3 regions of the Nitratireductor sp. PBL-C9 genome follow, and region 3 is predicted to be linked to each of the others. Evidence: predicted binding sites of a transcription regulator. Region 3 holds the regulator's gene; each other region holds the start of a gene.
What was found. Region 3 encodes LexA, which represses DNA repair genes until DNA is damaged. Its sites were predicted from a motif close to TGTTCNNNNTGTGTTCNG; they were not measured.
Positions count from the first base shown of each region.

Region 1: the regulator LexA is predicted to act here: its motif matches at 2,216-2,233, upstream of ACRTG1_RS18460 (helicase-related protein).
Region 2: the regulator LexA is predicted to act here: its motif matches at 3,229-3,246, upstream of ACRTG1_RS17765 (PA0069 family radical SAM protein).

Region 1 is NZ_JBPAXW010000009.1:66,401-72,849, reverse strand. It holds gene ACRTG1_RS18460 (helicase-related protein) at 1-2,072, opposite strand, end outside; gene phbB (acetoacetyl-CoA reductase) at 2,739-3,458, opposite strand; gene ACRTG1_RS18450 (acetyl-CoA C-acetyltransferase) at 3,565-4,749, opposite strand; gene phaR (polyhydroxyalkanoate synthesis repressor PhaR) at 5,132-5,743, shown strand; gene ACRTG1_RS18440 (ACT domain-containing protein) at 5,786-6,208, shown strand; gene rpmF (50S ribosomal protein L32) at 6,266-6,448, opposite strand.
Region 2 is NZ_JBPAXW010000008.1:221,040-227,488, forward strand. It holds gene ACRTG1_RS17740 (tRNA1(Val) (adenine(37)-N6)-methyltransferase) at 1-361, shown strand, start outside; gene ACRTG1_RS17745 (S49 family peptidase) at 444-1,319, shown strand; gene ACRTG1_RS17750 (NfeD family protein) at 1,404-1,589, shown strand; gene ACRTG1_RS17755 (4-(cytidine 5'-diphospho)-2-C-methyl-D-erythritol kinase) at 1,690-2,589, shown strand; gene moaB (molybdenum cofactor biosynthesis protein B) at 2,567-3,121, shown strand; gene ACRTG1_RS17765 (PA0069 family radical SAM protein) at 3,352-4,506, shown strand; gene ACRTG1_RS17770 (ribonuclease HII) at 4,696-5,439, shown strand; gene ACRTG1_RS17775 (NnrU family protein) at 5,365-5,934, opposite strand; gene ACRTG1_RS17780 (TetR/AcrR family transcriptional regulator) at 6,005-6,449, shown strand, end outside.
Region 3 is NZ_JBPAXW010000012.1:5,799-12,247, reverse strand. It holds gene ACRTG1_RS22050 (hypothetical protein) at 143-289, shown strand; gene gyrA (DNA gyrase subunit A) at 338-3,193, opposite strand; gene ACRTG1_RS22040 (MarC family protein) at 3,425-4,057, shown strand; gene lexA (transcriptional repressor LexA) at 4,144-4,866, shown strand; gene ACRTG1_RS22030 (NAD(P)H-hydrate dehydratase) at 4,959-6,449, opposite strand, start outside.

The sequences.
Region 1 (6,449 bases), on a different contig from region 3:
TTGATCAGCGCCGGCACGAAAATGTGGTAAGCGCCAAAGCGCACGCCGAGGCGACGCAGCGAAGCGCGGGCGTCCTGATCGAGCGCACGCACATCCTCTGCCACGGTGCGGCGGTTCAGAAGGCCGAAGCTCTCGACAACCTGAAACGCGATCCCGCGCGCCATGCCCGAAAGGCTCTCGGCATCGCGCAGATCGACCAGCGGCTTCAGAAGCGATTCGATCTGATAGTTCACGAAACGCTCGGCGCGGGCGGCGACCTTGTCGCGCGCCGGGCCGGTCAGCTGCTCGTCGGCCAGAAGCACGACGCGCGGGCGCAGCGCTTCCTCACCGGAAACCAGCGTCGCCACCGGTTGGCCGAGCCAGCGCAGAAGGCCCTCGGAATCCAGCGCCAGATCGCCATTGCCGGAAGCGGCAAAGCGGTCTGCCCGCGTTTCGAATTCGGCAGCGAGTGCTTTCTGGGCGGCAGCCTTGACGGCGCGCGCGTCCTCACCTTCCGCAGAGCGGTCGGCGGTGAAACGGAACCCTAGCATCTCACCAACGTGATGCCCCTCGACAAGGACTTCGCCAACGGGGCTGATTTCTGCTTCCGGCATTGCATTCTCTCTCAGGCGCTTCATGAGCACGGATGTCCTGCGGTCCACAAAGCGTTTCGTCAATCGCTCATGCAACGCATCGGACAAACTGTCCTCTATCTCTCGTGTTTTTTCTTGCCAGTGTGTCGCATCGGCCAGCCATCCAGGCCGGTGCGAGACAAATGTCCATGTTCTGATCTGCGCAATACGCTGCGACAGTGTGTCGATGTCCCCCTCGGTGGACGAGGCGCGCTGAACCTGCTCAGCCATGTAGTCTTCATCGACATGGCCCGTTCGCGCCAGATCAGAAAAGACTGCACCAACAATTTCTGCGTGGTGGGCCGGTGCGATGCGCCGGTAGTCCGGCAGCGCACAGGCGTCCCACAGGAGGGCCACACGCTCGCGGGCGTCGGCCAGCGCACGCACATCCCCGTCACGCGACAGGAATTCGAGCACCTTGGCGTCGGCAGCGGGCAGAGCGCGGGTAAGACCTTCCACGGGGGGCGTAACGTCGAGCGAGGCTTTGAGCGCATCGACGCTGGAGAAATCAAACGCGGCGGAGCGCCATTGCAGCACTTTCACCGGGTCGAAATCATGCGCCTCGATGCGGTGAACGAGTTCATCGGAAAGGGGATCGACCTGGCCGGTGACGCCAAACGTGCCGTCACGCAGGTGACGGCCGGCGCGGCCGGCGATCTGCCCGAGCTCCGCAGGGTTGAGGTCGCGATACTGGAAACCGTCGAATTTGCGGTTCTGCGCGAAGGCGACATGATCGACATCGAGGTTCAGGCCCATGCCGATGGCGTCGGTCGCCACGAGATAGTCCACATCACCCGACTGGTAGAGGGCTACCTGCGCGTTGCGCGTGCGCGGGCTGAGCGCGCCAAGCACGACAGCCACCCCGCCGCGCTGGCGGCGGATCAGCTCGCCAATGGCGTAAACCTCGTCCGACGAGAAGGCCACGATGGCCGAGCGGCGCGGCAGGCGCGTGATCTTGCGCGAACCGGCATAGCTGAGCACCGACATGCGCGGACGGGTGATGACGGAGAGGCCCGGCAGCAGCTTTTCAAGAATGCCGCGCATGGTGCCCGCGCCCAGAAGCAGCGTTTCCTGACGGCCGCGCAGATGCAGAATGCGGTCGGTGAAGATGTGGCCGCGCTCCAGATCGGCGGCGAGCTGCACCTCATCGATCGCCACGAAGGCGGCGTCGGTCTCGCGCGGCATGGCCTCGACCGTGCACACCGAATAGCGCGCGCCGGGCGGCGAGATTTTTTCTTCGCCGGTGACAAGCGCGACATTCTGCTCGCCGACCTTGGCGACGACGCGGGAATAGACTTCGCGCGCAAGCAGCCGCAGCGGCAGGCCAATCACGCCCGTGCCATGCGCAACCATGCGCTCAATGGCCAGGTGCGTCTTGCCGGTATTTGTTGGCCCGAGGATGGCCGTTACGTCACGACCCGACAACACTCTCGGCTTGGCATTCTGTTTTTGGAAATTCATAGGGCCTGAAAAGCCGTCTACCTCAGCGAAAAAAGGCGAGCACACGGGTTAGCATGCTTTGCATGCGCATTCCAAGGCAAGACTGCCGCTCCACCGACAAAGACTGCCAAAAATGACCCAAACCGTTTCCGGCCATTAAGATTTGGAACGAGTCTGGAACGAATCGGCTACGAATCACTGACCTGCGTTGTTTCCCGTTTTGTTCACCACAAGATAGAGTATGACGCAACGTAAAGACACCCAAATGCTGAATCGGGCATGTTCCGCAAAGCCGGAAAACGCGTGGCGCGCGTTAAGGATTTGCGCGGGAAGCGCGACGGGCCTGCCAGGCAACGGTGCAAGCATAAGATTTTGTTAGGATTTTTTGCGAAGCCGTTAACGGGTTACGGCCCCGCCATGCCGCATGGCGTTAACACTTCGACCAAACCCGGAACGAATCGGCTACGAATCACTGATATCCGGATGTTCCTGCTACGTTCACCGCAACATCTGGTGGTTTCCACCGGTTCCGGGCAGACAGCGCACAGTTTATCCACAAACGCAGCCGCGCAGCCTGAATGCCGCGTTAACGAAGCTGTTTCAAATTGATACGCATTTTAACGAAACAGGGCGCTGCGGGTTACCCACAGCGCCCCGAAAAATGAATGCACAGGACGTGGCTTTTCGTCAGATGAAGTACTGACCGCCATTGACAGTGAGCGTGGAGCCCGTGACGAAGCCCGCATCGTCGGAGGCCAGGAACAGCACGGAACGGGCGATTTCAGACGCCTCGCCGAGACGCCCCACCGGGATCTGCGAAATGATCTTCTCGCGCACCACTTCCGGCACCGCCATCACCATGTCGGTGGCGATGTAGCCGGGGCAGACCGCATTGACCGTCACGTTGAAGCGCGCGCCTTCCTGCGCCAGCGCCTTGGTGAAGCCAATCTCTCCCGCCTTGGCGGCGGAATAGTTGGTCTGGCCCATCTGGCCCTTCTGACCATTGATGGACGAAATGCTGATGATGCGGCCGAACTTGCGCGAGCGCATGCCGGCGAAGACCTGATGGGTCATGTTGAAGACGCCGTTCAGGTTCACATCCACCACGGCACGCCAGTCTTCTGGCGTCATCTTGTGAAACATCACGTCCCGCGTGATGCCGGCATTGTTGACCAGAACGTCAACCGGCCCGAGATCGGCCTCGACCCGGCCCACACCGTCCGCACAGGCGTCGTAATCGGCAATCGACCATTTGTAGGAGGCTATGCCCGTTTCTTCGGTAAAGCGCGCGGCAGCCTCATCGTTGCCAGCATAATTGGCCGCGACCTGATAGCCCGCCTCTTTCAGAGCCATCGCTATCGCCGCGCCGATGCCGCGTGTTCCACCCGTAACAAGTGCCGTTTTCATGCAGTTCGTCTCCCTCAGGTGAGTGTTCCCCGCCGCCTTCGCCCTGTTGAGACCGGGCGATAATCCGGCTGGCGCACGGCACAAACGCCGCGCGCCAGCTCAAAGCCTACAACGCTTCCACGCACATGGCGACGCCCATGCCGCCACCGATGCAAAGCGTGGCCAGTCCCTTCTTCGCGCCACGGCGGCGCATCTCGAAGGCCAGCGTGTTGAAAATGCGGGTACCCGAAGCGCCAATCGGATGGCCGATCGCGATGGCGCCGCCATTCACGTTCACGATATCCGGGTTCCAGCCCATGTCCCTGTTGACCGCACAGGCCTGTGCGGCGAAGGCTTCGTTGGCCTCGACCAGATCGAGATCCTCGGCCTTCCAGCCGGCTTTCTCCAGCGCGCGGCGCGATGCCGGGATCGGCCCCGTGCCCATGATTGCCGGATCGACGCCAGCCGTCGCCCAGGAGGCGATCCGCACCAGCGGCGTCAGACCACGGCGCTGGGCTTCGCTCTCGCGCATCAGCACCACGGCGGCCGCACCGTCATTGATGCCCGACGCATTGGCGGCAGTGACCGTGCCCTCCTTGTCGAAGGCCGGACGCAGCTTCTGCATGCCCTCGATGGTCACGCCATGACGGATGTACTCATCGTCCGAGACCACGGTTTCGCCCTTGCGGCTCTTCACGGTGACCGGGACGATTTCATCCTTGAAGCGCCCGGCCTTCTGGGCGGCCTCGGCCTTGTTCTGCGAAGCGAGCGCAAAAGCGTCCTGCTCGTCACGGGTGATCTGGAACTTGCGGGCAACGTTTTCTGCGGTGATGCCCATGTGGTAGCCGTTAAAGGCATCCCACAGACCATCGCGGATCATCGTGTCGATCATGGCATAATCGCCCATCTTCACGCCGGCGCGCAGATAGGCGCAATGGGTGGAGAGCGTCATGGATTCCTGACCGCCGGCAACAATGATGTCGGCATCGCCGCAGGCGATCTGCTGCATGCCGATGGCGATGGTGCGCAGGCCCGAACCGCAGACCTGGTTGAGCCCCCAGGCGGTGGCTTCTTCCGGCAGACCGGCGGCGACAGCCGCCTGGCGCGCGGGGTTCTGTCCCTGGCCGGCCGTGAGCACCTGACCGAGAATCACCTCGTTCACCTCTTCCGGCGCGACGCCGGCGCGCGAAAGCGCCTCGCGAATGGCGGTTGCACCAAGCTCATGCGCTGGCACGGTGGCGAAGGAACCGTTGAACGAGCCGACCGGGGTGCGGGCGGCGCTGGCAACGACAATGGCTTCGGCTGACGACATGAAAGGCTCTCCCTTGGAAAATTGCATACACGTGCAAATGTGCAGCCCTTGTGACGGACTGCTCTCATTCACATTTGTTGCGGCTAATCAGGGGCGAGTCAAACGGTTGTGTGCAGCGCAACAAAGCTTGCGCACCGCCGAACAGGAGCGCCGCGCTCTTCGCCACTGCGAAAAGCGCTTTCATTCAATGGGATTTTGCGCATATCCTGACACCGGCAAATGCAGGGGGTGCGCGCCGACGGCCCCGGCAACGGGGCGGTGGAACGGCGCAGTGGCGTCTTGCAAAGCCCTCAGTCCTTGAATCCAAGGCATCGAAAACCGGACGACGCAGGAGACGTCCGGGCGCGATGCCACAGACAACCGTGCTACGGGGAGGTCAGTAATGCCAGCCAAGGACGACCCGATCGTCATCAAGAAATACGCCAATCGCCGCCTCTACAACACGGGCACCAGCACCTATGTGACCCTGGAAGACCTGGCCGAGATGGTAAAGCGCGACGAGAATTTCGTCGTGCAGGACGCCAAATCCGGCGAAGACATCACCCATGCGGTCCTGACCCAGATCATTTTCGAGCTGGAGAACGACCGCAACGGGCAGAACATGCTGCCGATCTCGTTTCTGCGTCAGCTCATCGCCTTTTACGGCGACCAGATGCAGATGGTCGTGCCGAGCTTCCTCGAACAATCCATGATGGCCTTCTCCAAGGAGCAGGAACGCATGCGCGAGCAGATGGACAAAGCGTTCGGCGGATCATCCATGGACATGATGGGCATGTCGGCCCCGATGAAGATGGTCGAGGAGCAGACCCGCCGCAACATCGAGATGTTCCAGAACGCCATGCGCATGTTCGCGCCCACGCCCCCTGCCCCAAATCAGGGCGCAGCGCGCGAAGACAATGCCGGCGAAGAGGCACCGCGCTCCGACGATTTGAAGGAGTTACGTGAGCAGATCGCCGACATGCAGCGCAAGATCAACTCCCTGGGCGGTTCCTGACCGCCCTTCCCCGGAGCAAACACAGACTGAAGCGCCAGAGACATGCCCCGGACCGTTCGTGATACGCAGGCCATGCTGGCAGGAATGACGCCCGTTCTTACGACGGGCGTTTTCGTTTTCTGCTGCGTGGAGCGGGACCGCGCCGCAACGCTTTATGCGGAAGCGGAAGGTGTTTTTCAGGAAGAGGAAGGCACGACGCTCGTGCTGCCGCTGGCGCGCGCAGAAACGCTTGGTTTCGACACGCAGATGCCGATGCGCCGGATCGTCCTTGAAGTCTATTCCGCGCTCGACGGCGTGGGGCTGACGGCCGGTGTGGCGACGGCGCTGGCGGATGAAGCCATCCCCTGCAACGTGGTCGCCGCCTACCATCACGATCATGTCTTCGTGCCGGAAGAGATGGCCGAGAAGGCACTTTCGATCCTGCAGGCGCTGCAGCGACGGGCAAAAGCCGGCAAGGACATCTGAAACAAAAAAAGACCGGTCAATGACCGGTCTTTTTTGCATCCAGAGGAGGAAAGGCGCTTATGCGTCCTTCGGCTCCAGAACCTGGCGACCGCGGTACATGCCGGTCTTCAGGTCGATGTGATGGGGACGACGCAGTTCGCCCGAATTCTTGTCTTCGACATAGGTCGGCGCCTTGATGGCGTCGGCCGAGCGGCGCATGCCGCGCTTCGAAGGCGTCGTTTTCCTTTTTGGTACAGCCATG
Region 2 (6,449 bases), on a different contig from region 3:
CCGCGCCACGCCCGATGCGCTGAAGCGGGCGGCGCATGTGATGGCCGACGATCTGTTCGAGACATGGCTGCGCACCGCCGCCGCCATCACCGCGCCCGGCGGGCTTCTGGCGCTGATCGCGCGCCCTGCCTCGCTGGCCGCAATTCTTGCCGCGCTGGAGGGCCGTTTCGGCGGCGCGCGCATCGTGCCGGTGCATGGACGGGCCGAAAGCCCCGCGATCCGCATTCTGATTCGCGCCCGGAAGGGAAACCGCGCCGGCCTCACGCTGGAGCCGCCGCTTGTCCTGCGCGACCGCGACGACCAGGTAACAGAACGCGCCGAGGCGCTGACCAATGGCCAGGCGGCGCTTTTTGGTGATTGAGCGCGCTTCGCCATTGCACGGCCCGCGCAAATGCCTACATGCTTTTGAGCTGTAATCCCTGTCATCTGGAGCAACAGAGCCCTTGCGACGCTTCTTCAGCCGTCTTCTTCCCAAAAGCCTGCGCGGCAATACGGTCACCATTCCCGTGATCCGGCTTTCCGGCGCAATCATGCCGTCGAGCAGCGCCTTTCGCCAGAACCTTTCTCTGGCGACCACGGCCGCAGTGATCGAGCGCGCCTTTTCCATGCCGGATGCGCCGGCCGTCGCCATTTCGCTGAATTCGCCGGGCGGCTCGCCCGTGCAGTCCCGCCTGATCTTTCGCCGCATCCGCGATCTCGCGACGGAGAAGGACAAGAAGGTCTTCGTCTTTGTTGAAGATGTGGCGGCCTCCGGCGGCTACATGATCGCCATTGCCGGCGACGAGATCATCGTCGATCCCTCCTCCATCGTCGGCTCCATTGGCGTCGTCTCCGCCGGTTTCGGCTTCCCGGAGATGCTCAAGAAGATCGGCGTCGAGCGGCGCGTGCACACGGCCGGCCAGAACAAGGCGATCCTCGATCCCTTCCAGCCGGAGAAGAAGGAAGACGTGGAGCGCCTCAAATCGCTCCAGCTCGAAATCCACGACACGTTCATCAATCTGGTGAAAGAACGCCGTGGCGCAAAGCTCGCCGAGGATGGCGATCTCTTCACCGGCGCATTCTGGACCGGCGAAAGCGCCCTGAAACTGGGGCTTGTGGACGGCATCGGCGACATGCGCTCGGTGCTCAAGGAACGCTATGGCGAAAAGACCAAGCTCGCCCTCATCACCCAGCCGCGTGGCCTGTTCGGCCGCAAGATTGGCATTGCCGGCAGCGCCGGCGGCCTGCCCGATCTCGGGGCGGCCTTTGCCGGCAACGCAGCCTCCGGTCTTCTGGAAGCAGCAGAGGAACAGGCGCTGTGGCGTCGCTACGGGCTTTGACCCGGCGCCGCGCCGGATCAAAGCGTCCTTTGTGCGTCCGAATGGATGCGCTAAACTCGGTGGCATGAAACCGGAGGATCGACAATGCCCCAACTGATCTTCTTCGCCGCAGTCGGCGTTGTGGCCTATGTGGGCTATCGCAAATTCGTCCGCGAGGCCGAACGCGTGACCGCAAAAGCCCGCCGCGCCCGCAAGGAAGCGGCCAATGGCAGCATGGGAACACTGGTGTACGATCCCAAGACGGGCGAATATCGCGTTCCCAAAGACTAGAGAATTCATGCAGATAGAGCATCGGGATAACTGAAAACCGGTTTCCACGTTTTCGGTCCGGTGCTCCCTCCATCTTCAAGGTCAGGACCCGGCCCCTCACATGTCCCCACACGGCAGCATGATCGCGCCCGCCAAGGTGAATCTGGCACTGCATGTCGTCGGAAGACGCGCGGACGGGTTTCATCTGCTCGATACGCTGGTGGCCTTCACCGGCGATGGTGATCTTCTGGAAGTGGAAGACGGCGCGGAAGACGATTTCTTCGTATCGGGCCATTACGCCGCCCATGTGCCCATCGGGTCCGGCAATCTCGTCACCCGCGCCCGCGATCTCCTGCGCGAGACCTTCGGCGGCGATGCGCGCGCGCCGGTGCGGCTCCATCTGGAAAAGAACCTGCCCGTTGCATCGGGCGTTGGCGGCGGCTCCGCCGATGCGGCCGCAGCCCTGCGTCTGCTCGCCCGCCACTGGGACCTCGCCATAAACGAGACCGATCTCATCCGCCTTGGCCTCCGGCTTGGGGCCGACGTGCCCATGTGCCTTGCCGCCAAACCCCTCATCGCGCGCGGCATCGGTGAGGCTCTGGAAACGCTCCCCGCCTTCCCCGCCCTGCCGCTCGTTCTGGTAAACCCCAACATTCCGCTCTCAACGCCTGAAGTCTTTTCAGCGCTTGAGCGGCGCGACAACGCTCCCCTTCCCGCCCTTGAGGACCTGCCCGACGCCGCAACGGCCGTCCGCTGGCTGGATGGCGCGCGCAACGATCTGGAAATGCCGGCGCGCCGCCTCGTGCCCCAGATCGAAGATGGTCTTGGCGCTCTCAGGCGGGCCGGCGCGCTGACCGCGCGCATGTCGGGCTCTGGCGCCACCTGTTTCGGAATTTTCTCATCAGCGGATGCGGCAGCGCGCGCCCGGCGCGCCCTTGCCTGCGAACATCCCGAATGGTTCGTCCTTGAAACCGAAACCCTTGCAGCGGAGCAGCCAGATGCCGACCACGCCCACCCGTGAATTCATCCCCGTGCGCTTCGCCGTGCTCACCGTCTCGGACACGCGCGGGCTCGAAGATGACCGCTCCGGCCAGACGCTTGCCGAACGCATCGAGGAGGCGGGCCACACGCTCACCGACCGCAGGATCGTTGCCGACGATGTCGAGGCCATCCGCATGGCCGTCAAACTCTGGTGCGCCGATGCCGGCATTGATGCCGTCATCACCACCGGCGGCACCGGCTTCACTGGCCGCGACGTAACGCCCGAAGCGCTCGAACCGCTGTTCGACAAGCGCATGGATGGCTTTTCGCATGTCTTCCACCGCATCTCCTTCGAGAAAATCGGCACCTCCACCATCCAGTCGCGCGCAACCGCAGGCCTGATCGACCAGACCTTCGTTTTCGCCCTGCCCGGCTCCACGGGCGCCTGCCGCGATGCCTGGGACGGCATCCTCAGGGACCAGTTCGACTACCGCCACATGCCCTGCAATTTCGTGGAAATCATGCCGCGACTTGCCGAACATCTGAAGCGCGGCGGCGGCAAGTCCGCCTGAGCGGCACCCCACTTCTTCAAAAACCTGTTTCAAGCCAGGCTGGCATCCACATGGATGCTGGTTCCTGACGCCTGTGGATAAACACGGCTGTGCCGTTCCCCGATTAAAGTTCTTGCTTTGTTCTCATTTGTTCGATAGGAATAGATTCATCGGCAGCGATGCTGATTCCGCTTTCCGCCAGTTCCCGCGTTCCAGAAAGCCGGCCACATCGCCCAGGCATGGAGTGACCCATGGAACAGATGACCAGAGCAGATACGGCCGCCTTCAATGGCGGTGGCGCCGCGGTGGCCAACACGGTGATCGACCGGTCCGGCATCCGCATCGATGTCGAACGCCGGCGCGGTCGTGCCGCAGGCATCAACCCGTCGGGACGTTACGAGCCGGTGTCGCGGCATGTCTTCGATGATGGCTGGGGTTCCATTGAGGAACTGCCGCCCTTCAAGACCGAAGTGCAGGTGGAAAAGCCGCGCACCATCATCACACGCAACAGCTCGCCGGACATTTCCTTCGACCGGTCCATCAATCCGTATCGCGGCTGCGAGCATGGCTGCGTCTACTGCTTCGCACGTCCCACCCACGCCTATATGGGGCTTTCGGCCGGGCTCGACTTCGAGGCAAAACTGTTTGCCAAGCCGGATGCCGCCCGCCTTCTGGAGCGTGAGATTGCAAAGCCCGGCTATGAGCCGCGCACCATCGCCATCGGCACCAACACCGACCCCTACCAGCCCATCGAGAAGAAATACCGCATCATGCGCGAGATTCTCGAAGTGCTGGAGGCGCACAAACATCCGGTCGGCATCGTCACCAAGTCTGCGCTCGTCATGCGCGACATGGACATCCTCTCCCGCATGGCCGGGCAGGGGCTGGCCAAGGTCGCACTCTCCGTCACCACGCTCGACCGCAAGCTGGCGCGCACCATGGAGCCGCGCGCCGCCACCCCGTCGCGCCGGCTGGAAACGGTGCGCGCGCTGACGGAGGCAGGCATCCCCACCTCCGTGATGATGGGCCCCGTCATTCCCGGCCTCACCGATTGCGAGATCGAGCGCATTCTGGAATCGGCAGCGACCGCCGGCGCGCGTGAGGCGGGTTACATCATCCTGCGCCTGCCGCTGGAGGTGAGCCCCATCTTCAAGGAATGGCTGCTGCGCCATGCGCCTGATCGTTATCGCCATGTCGTTTCGCTGATCCGCTCCATGCGTGGCGGAAAGGATTACGACGCCCAGTGGGGCAAGCGGATGAAAGGTGCCGGCCCCTATGCCTGGCAGATCGGTCGCCGGTTCGAGATCGCCGCCAAACGGCTTGGCCTCAATCAGGAGAAGCGCCGGCTGAGGAGCGACCTCTTCACCCCGCCCACACCGGGAGGCGAGCAGCTCATGCTTCTCTAGGTTCCCTTGCGTCCATTGCAGCGCCACCGGACCCGCCTCCCCACATGAACACCGCCGCGCTCCGGCGCGGCGCAGAGATCCCGTCAGGCTTTGCATCCCCGTGGGCCGACGGAAGCTTCCCGGCTTTTCCGCCCCTTGCGCCGGGAAGACCTTGCGGAGAATCGGAACCGATGCGAGCATCGCCGCACCATGGCTCGTACGCGTTCCGATTCTCCCACTCTCTTCGACCTCCCCGTTCGTCCCGATTTCCAGATGGAAGCGGCACTCATGCGCGAAGGCATGGCGCCTGTCGCCGGTCTGGATGAGGCCGGCCGCGGCCCGCTTGCCGGTCCCGTGGTGGCCGCCGCCGTCATTCTGGATGGCAACCGGCTGCCCGAAGGGCTGGACGATTCCAAGCGTCTCTCCGCCGAGGCGCGCGACCGTCTCTATGAGAACATTCTGGACATGGCGGTCAGCGTGTCCGTCGCCTCTCTTTGCGCGACCAGCATCGACGAAACCAACATTCTGCGCGCGAGCCTTGAGGCCATGCGCCGTGCGACTGCCGGTCTCTGCGTAACGCCGCTCTTTGCCCTTGCAGACGGGCGCGATGTACCGCCTGGCCTCTGCTGCCCGGCACGCGCCGTCGTCAAGGGCGATCAGCGCAGCCAGTCCATCGCCGCAGCCTCCATCATCGCCAAGGTCACACGCGACCGCATGATGGGCCGGGCAAGCGAAATCGCCCCGCCATATGGTTTCGAGGCCCATATGGGTTATGGCACCAAACGGCACCGCACGGCGATCACCGAGCACGGTGCAGTGCTTCGCCTGCACCGCATGACCTTTGCGCCGCTGCGCGATCTAAACGCGCCCTCACCGTCCTTAGAGAGGCGAGACGCCTATCAGCCACTCATGGAGCCCGGCGACAAAAATTCCGTAGATCGCGAGCCCGCCTAAAACCGCCACTGCATCCCCGGCCCACCCGGCGGGAACCTTCGCAGACGAACTGGCGGGACGCGCAAGCGCCGAACGCCAGTCTATGACCGCCCACACCAGAAAACCGCCGAACAGGATCACATCGGCCAGCGTGCCGTTCGCCATCAGATGCGCCAGCGCCCAGAGGATGGTCGCCACCAGCATGGGATGCCCCACTGCCGCCCTGATGCGGCTCGGCACAAAGGCGGCAATCAGCAGCGGAAAGACCGGCAGAAGCACGAGCAGCGCCACATGCCGCAGCGCAAGCGGCGGCGCATAAACCAAACCCGGGTCCATGCGCGCCAGCCCATACCCCCAGACGATGAGCGCAAAGCCTGCGAGCGATACTGCCGTATAGGGCAACAGCCAGGCGTTTTTGCCCCGCTCCGCCATCACCCGGGCGCGCATCTCCGGCGCAACGATCCGCAGCGAATGCACTGCGAGGAAAAGCACCAGTCCAGCCACCAGCACGGTCATGCGTATCTCCGTTTGCGCATCTCAGTTCAGTTAGATACTATAACCAAAATTATTATCTGTAACGGACAATATGAAACCTGCCGACGATATCCCCACGCTGACCCGCAAGGAGATGCAGCGCGCCGCCACATTCCGCGAGATTCACGACATCGCCCGCGCCCTGCTGGTCGAGCAGGGCAGCGCTGCCGTCACCATCAACGCGATCGCCCGCCGCATGGGCATGAGCGGCCCTGCCCTCTACCGCTACCACCCGAGCCAGGCGGCCCTCATCGAGGCGCTCCGCAGGGAGTTCTTCAACGAGCTGGTGGCGCATATGCGTCAGGCCGCATCACTGCCACATGCCGACACGCCTGCGCGCCGTCTCGGGGCCACATGCCGCGCCCTGCGGCGCTGGGCGCTTGATCATTCGGCCGAGTTCGGTTGGCTGTTTGCAAGCCCGGTGGAGACGAAGGGCGATGCCGCCGCGCCCCTCTACGATGACGCGGCAAGCTGCGGTGCATTTGGAGAGGTGTTTC
Region 3 (6,449 bases):
AGAGCGCATGAACGAGGCATGAACGCCGCATTCAAGAACGGTTCGAACCAGTTGGGCTAGTCAGGACACCAATGGCAGGGAGAGCGCCAGCCATGAAACCAAATGGCGTCTCTCTTCGTTAACAGGCCAAAGGAGACAAGCCATGCTTATCTTTACGCTCGCTGCCGCAATGACCGTCGCCATGCTGATCGCAACGGCGGTCGGCCTTCATGAAGAGGCCAACCGCATCAAGCTGGAAAACCGCGTGCGCAACACGGGCCGCAACACGGGCCATCGCCGCCTGCGTTAAAGGGCAGGAACGAATCCCTGCCCCTTACGTTTGGAAGAAGGCTGCAGATTATTCGGCAGCGCCCTCGCCGCCAGAAGCACCGTCTTCGCCAGCGCCATTGTCGGCACCAGTGTCAGGCGTATCCGCGTTGGCCGCAGGAGCTTCCCCCGCCTCGGCTGCGGCTTCTCCGTCCAGCGCTTCCATCTCTTCTTCTTCGGCCTGCGTATCGGAAATACGCTCAACCGAAACCACCTTCTCGCCCTTGGCCGTGTTGAAGATGGTCACGCCCTTGGTGGCGCGGCTTGCGATGCGGATGCCACCGACCGGAACGCGGATGACCTGACCGGCATTGGAAACCAGCATGATCTGGTCTTCCTGCTCGACCGGGAACGCCGCGATGAGCGGACCGATCTCGCCGGTTTTGGAGACATCGGTGGCGCGAATGCCCTTGCCGCCACGTCCGGTGACACGGAAGTCGTAGCTGGACGAGCGCTTGCCATAGCCGAACTCGCTGACGGTCAGCACCATCTGCTCGCGCGCCTGAAGCTCTTCGAAGCGCTCCGTGGACAGGCTTTCCTCCTCACCGACATCCTCGTTGGTGAGCGCCACTTCCTCTTCTTCACCCGAAGCCTGACGCCGCTCGGCGGCGGCCTGCTTGAGATAGGCAGCGCGTTCGGCCGGGCTTGCCTCCACATGGGCCAGAATGGCCATGGAGATGACCCGGTCGCCCTCGGCCAGATTGATGCCGCGCACACCGATCGAGTTGCGTCCGGCGAATACGCGTACATCGGTGACGCAGAAGCGGATGCACTGGCCCGAAGCCGCCGTCAGCAGAACGTCGTCGTCTTCGGTACAGGTGAAGACGCCGAGGATCTCGTCGCTCGGGTCATCCAGCTTCATGGCGATCTTGCCATTGCGGTTGACCTGAACGAAATCCGACAGCTTGTTGCGCCGCACCGTGCCGCGCGTGGTGGCGAACATGACGTCGAGCGCGCCCCAGCTCTCTTCATCCTCCGGAAGCGGCATGATCGTGGTGATGCTCTCGCCCTCTTCGAGCGGCAGCATGTTGCGCAGGAACTTGCCGACCGATTGCGGCGTACCGACCGGCAGACGCCAGACCTTCTCCTTGTAGACAATGCCACGCGAGGAGAAGAACAGGATCGGCGTGTGGGTGTTGGCGACGAAGAGCTGGGTGACGAAATCCTCGTCCTTGGTCGACATGCCCGAGCGGCCCTTGCCGCCACGCGCCTGCGCCCGGTAGATCGAAAGCGGCACGCGCTTGATGTAGCCCTTGCGCGTGACCGTGACGACCATGTCTTCACGCTGGATCAGGTCCTCATCGTCGAGATCTGCGCCACCTTCGGTGATCTCGGTGCGGCGCGGCGTGCCGAACTCGTCGCGCACGCCGATGAGCTCGTCCTTGACGATCTGCTGAATGCGGGCGCGCGAAGACAGAATCTCGAGGAAATCCGCGATCTCCACACCGATCTTGTTCAATTCGTCGGCGATCTCGTCGCGTCCGAGCGCGGTGAGGCGCTGGAGACGCAGCTCGAGGATCGAACGCGCCTGTTCTTCGGAGAGATTGTAGGTGCCATCCTCGTTGATGCGGTGACGCGGATCATCGATCAGCAGGATCAGCGCTTCCACATCGGAGGCCGGCCAGCGGCGCTCCATCAACTGCTCGCGCGCGGTCTGCGGATCGGGCGCGTGACGGATGAGCTTGATCACCTCGTCGATATTGGCAACGGCAATCGCAAGGCCAACCAGGACGTGCGCGCGCTCGCGCGCCTTGCGCAGCAGGTACTTGGTGCGCCGGCTGACCACTTCCTCGCGGAAGTAGACAAAGGCCTGGAGCAGATCAAGCAGGTTCATCTGTTCCGGCTTGCCGCCGTTGAGCGCCACCATGTTGGCGCCAAAGGAGGTCTGAAGCGGCGTGAAGCGGTAAAGCTGGTTCAGCACCACATCGGCAACGGCGTCGCGCTTCAGCTCGACCACGACGCGGTAACCCTGACGGTCACTCTCGTCGCGAATGTCGGAAATGCCTTCAATGCGCTTGTCGCGGACCAGCTCGGCCATCTTTTCGATCATCGACGCCTTGTTCACCTGATAGGGAACTTCGGTGATGATGATGGCTTCGCGATCATTGCGCGCCGGCTCGATCGAGACCTTGCCGCGCATGAGGATCGAGCCGCGGCCCGTCTCATAGGCGCTGCGGATACCTGAACGGCCGAGAATCAGGCCGCCGGTCGGGAAATCGGGACCGGGAATGATCTCCTGCAACTGCGGCAGGCCGAGTGCGGGGTTCTCGATCAGCGCCACGCAGCCATTGATGACTTCGACCAGATTGTGCGGCGGAATGTTCGTCGCCATGCCGACGGCGATACCACCCGAACCATTGACCAGAAGGTTCGGATAGCGCGCCGGAAGCACGCGCGGCTCGCTGGAGGAGCCGTCATAGGTGTCCTGAAAATCGACCGTGTCCTTGTCGATGTCTTCCAGAAGCTCATGCGCGCCCTTGGTGAGACGCGACTCGGTGTAACGCATTGCCGCCGGCGGATCGCCGTCGATGGAGCCGAAATTGCCCTGCCCGTCGACCAGCGGCAGGCGCATGGACCAGTTCTGCGCCATACGCACCAAGGCGTCGTAGATGGCGGCATCGCCGTGCGGGTGGTATTTACCCATCACGTCGGCAACGGGGCGGGCCGATTTCACATATTTGCGGTTCCAGTGGTAACCGCTCTCATGGGATGCATAGAGAATGCGCCGATGCACCGGCTTCAGACCATCGCGTGCATCCGGCAGGGCGCGGCTCACGATCACGCTCATCGCATAATCGAGATAAGAGCGCTGCATCTCCTCGACAATGGAAATCGGCTCGATTTCGTCGGGCTCGCCCGATCCGTTCGGCGTCGTCTGGTCAGTCAAAACGTGTCACATTCTTAATGAGGAATCACATACTCTTTATATATGAGCCGTCAGCGATTCTCCAATTGAGCATCCGTTTTTGATGACGGAAATCCAACGCAATTTCAGGCGCATACGAACCTCCTGGGGATGAGCGCCTTGACAAATTGCCGCAGGAAGCGAGCCTGCGTGAAGAATGAGGGCTTTTCCCTCGCATCCAAGCTGGGCTAGAGAGGCCGCAAGGAGAACCCGATGCCTGGTTACGATACCGTTTTCAACGCCTTCGTCACATTGCTGGTAACCGTCGATCCGCCAGGGCTTGCGCCGCTCTTTCTGGCGCTGACAGCGGGCATGAACCGCTCGGAGCGCAATCAGGTGGCCGTGCGCGCAGCCATCATCGGATTCGCCGTTCTGGCCCTGTTCGGCGTCGCTGGCAGCGCCATTCTGGCCGTGTTCGGCATCACGCTTCCCGCCTTCCGTGTGGCAGGCGGCCTGCTTCTGTTCTTCATCGCCTTCGAGATGATCTTCGAGCGCCGCCAGGAGCGCCACGAAAAGAGTGCCGAGCGCGCGATCACGCGCGACATGATCCGCAACATCGCCGCCTTCCCGCTGGCCATTCCGCTGATCGCGGGTCCCGGCGCCATCTCGGCCACCGTGCTTCTTTCGGGCGAGTTCAATTCGATTCTTGGCACCATCGCGCTGCTCGGCATCCTGCTTGGAACGATCCTCCTCACCTATGCCGTTTTCACGCTGGCGGAGCGCGTGGACCGCTTTCTGGGCGAAACGGGACGCTCCATCCTGACGCGCCTCCTGGGCGTCATTCTGGCAGCCCTCGCGGTCCAGTTCGTGGCAGACGGAGCCAAGGCGCTTTTCGCTGCGCCATAGGCGCTGCAACCGGACGGTTGCGGAACACAACTGGAACATATAGAGTATGTTCTGGTTTTGTTTTTAACTGATTCTCGGTGGCGCCCATGCTGACCCGCAAGCAGCACGAACTTCTTCTGTTCATCCATGAACGACTGAAGGAGACCGGAATCCCGCCCTCCTTCGATGAAATGAAGGAGGCGCTCGACCTCGCCTCCAAGTCCGGCATTCACCGGCTGATCACGGCTCTGGAGGAGCGCGGCTTCATTCGCCGGCTCCCGAACAGGGCGCGTGCGCTGGAGGTTCTGCGGCTTCCCGATTCCATCGCGCCGGGCCTCAATTCCGCCGCGCGCGGCTTTTCGCCAAGCGTCATCGAGGGCAGCCTCGGCAAGACGCCCGCGCCAGCGGCCTCCAAGCCTGCCGCCAGCAATGATGACGCGCTTTCCGGCGTCGTTTCCGTGCCTGTGATGGGCCGCATCGCTGCCGGTGTCCCCATCGACGCCATTCAGCACCAGACCCATTCCATCGCGGTTCCGCCGGACATGCTTACCGGTGGCGATCACTACGCGCTTGAGGTCAAGGGCGACTCGATGATCGATGCGGGCATTTTCGATGGCGACACGGTGATCATCCGCGAGACGCAGACCGCCAATCCCGGCGAGATCGTCGTGGCGCTGGTGGATCAGGAAGAGGCAACGCTGAAGCGCTTCCGCCGCAAGGGCGCATCGATTGCCCTTGAAGCCGCCAATCCGGCTTACGAAACCCGTATCTTCGGCCCCGACCGCGTCAAGGTGCAGGGTCGCCTCGTCGGCCTGATGCGCCGCTACTGAGTTTAAGACTATCCGGGGCGGCTTCAGGCATGCCCCGGCTCCGATGCCATCCGGCATCCAGAATGCGCGCTCTTTTCAAGCTCCGCGTCGGTTCAGCCAACATCGTCCGGGAAGAGCGCCTGGAAGACATGCGGAAGCATCTCGGGGAGGTCTTCCGCAATCAGGCCCCGGCCAAACATCCCGCCAGCCTCTGCATGCAGCCACACGCCGGCCGATGCCGCTTCGAAGACCGGCATGCCCTGCGCCAGAAGGCTGGCCACAATCCCGCACAGAACATCGCCAGAGCCCGCCGTCGCCAGGAAACGCGATCCGTTGGTGTTGATCGCGGCGCGCCCGTCCGGGCAGGCGACGACCGTGTCCGCCCCCTTCAGGATGATCACCGCTCCTGAGCGCTCTGCCGCTGCGCGCGCACGCTCCACCTTGGACATGGAAGCGTCAGCCGCGAGATCGCCGAAGAGGCGCGCGAATTCACCGTCATGCGGCGTCAGCACGGTCGCTAAGGCGGAGCTTCTCACGGCCTCGAAGAGCGTATCGGGCGCATCGGCAAAGGCGGTGATGGCGTCGGCATCCAGCACCAGCCCTTTCAGCCCTTCATCGCGCTCCAGAAAACCCAGCGCGAAGCTGCGCGTGCGCTCGCCTGTGCCGGCTGCCGGGCCGAGAACAGCGGCTGTCGGTTTTCGCTCATCGAGGAAGGCGATGAGTTCATCCACTGCCTCCGCCTTGCGCAGCATGATTGAGGTCAGGTGCATCGCGTTCACCGACAGGGCGTTTGCAGGCGAAAGCACCGTCACGGCCCCTGCCCCGGCGCGCGCCGCGCCACGCGCGGCAAGCCGCGCAGCACCAGTGGATGCGCCACCGCCCGAAACAACCGCCACATGACCACGCACATATTTGTGCGCATCGATCTCCACCGCCGGCACGGCGTCGCGCCAGAGCGCCGGACCATTCTCCCAGAGGGCGATATCCATTGATGCAAGCGCCGTCTCGGCAATGCCGATATCGGCCACGACCAGCTCGCCACACAGGCGTCGACCGGGCATGAGCAGATGCCCCGGCTTTTTGCGGAAAAACGTGACGGTCAGGTCCGCATTGAAGCAGCTGCCGAGGGGCTTGCCCGTGAGACCCGAAAGACCGGACGGAAGATCGACGGCAACCACCGGGACGCCCGCAGCCGCAACCCGCTCGATGAGTTCGGCCTCGATGCCCGCGATTGGCTTTGAAAGCCCGGCGCCATAGAGCGCGTCAACCACCAGCCAGCCGGCTTCGGGGCGAAAATCGGCCAAAGCCTCGGGCGTTACAAAACAGTCCTCGCGCGCCCTGGCGGCATCGCTGTCTTCCCGCGGCGCAGCATCGGCGAACAGGCGAACATTGACGCCGCGCTCGGCCAGAAGCCGCGCAATGACATAGCCGTCACCGCCATTGTTGCCCGGTCCGCAGAGAACCGCGACGCCAGCAGCGCCGGAAAACCGCTCGAGGATAAGATCAGCCACCGCCGCGCCGGCATTGCGCATCAGCCCGTACCCGTCATGAGGGCCGGCTGCGATGGCCGCGCGATCCACATTGCCCATTTCTTCAGGTGTCAG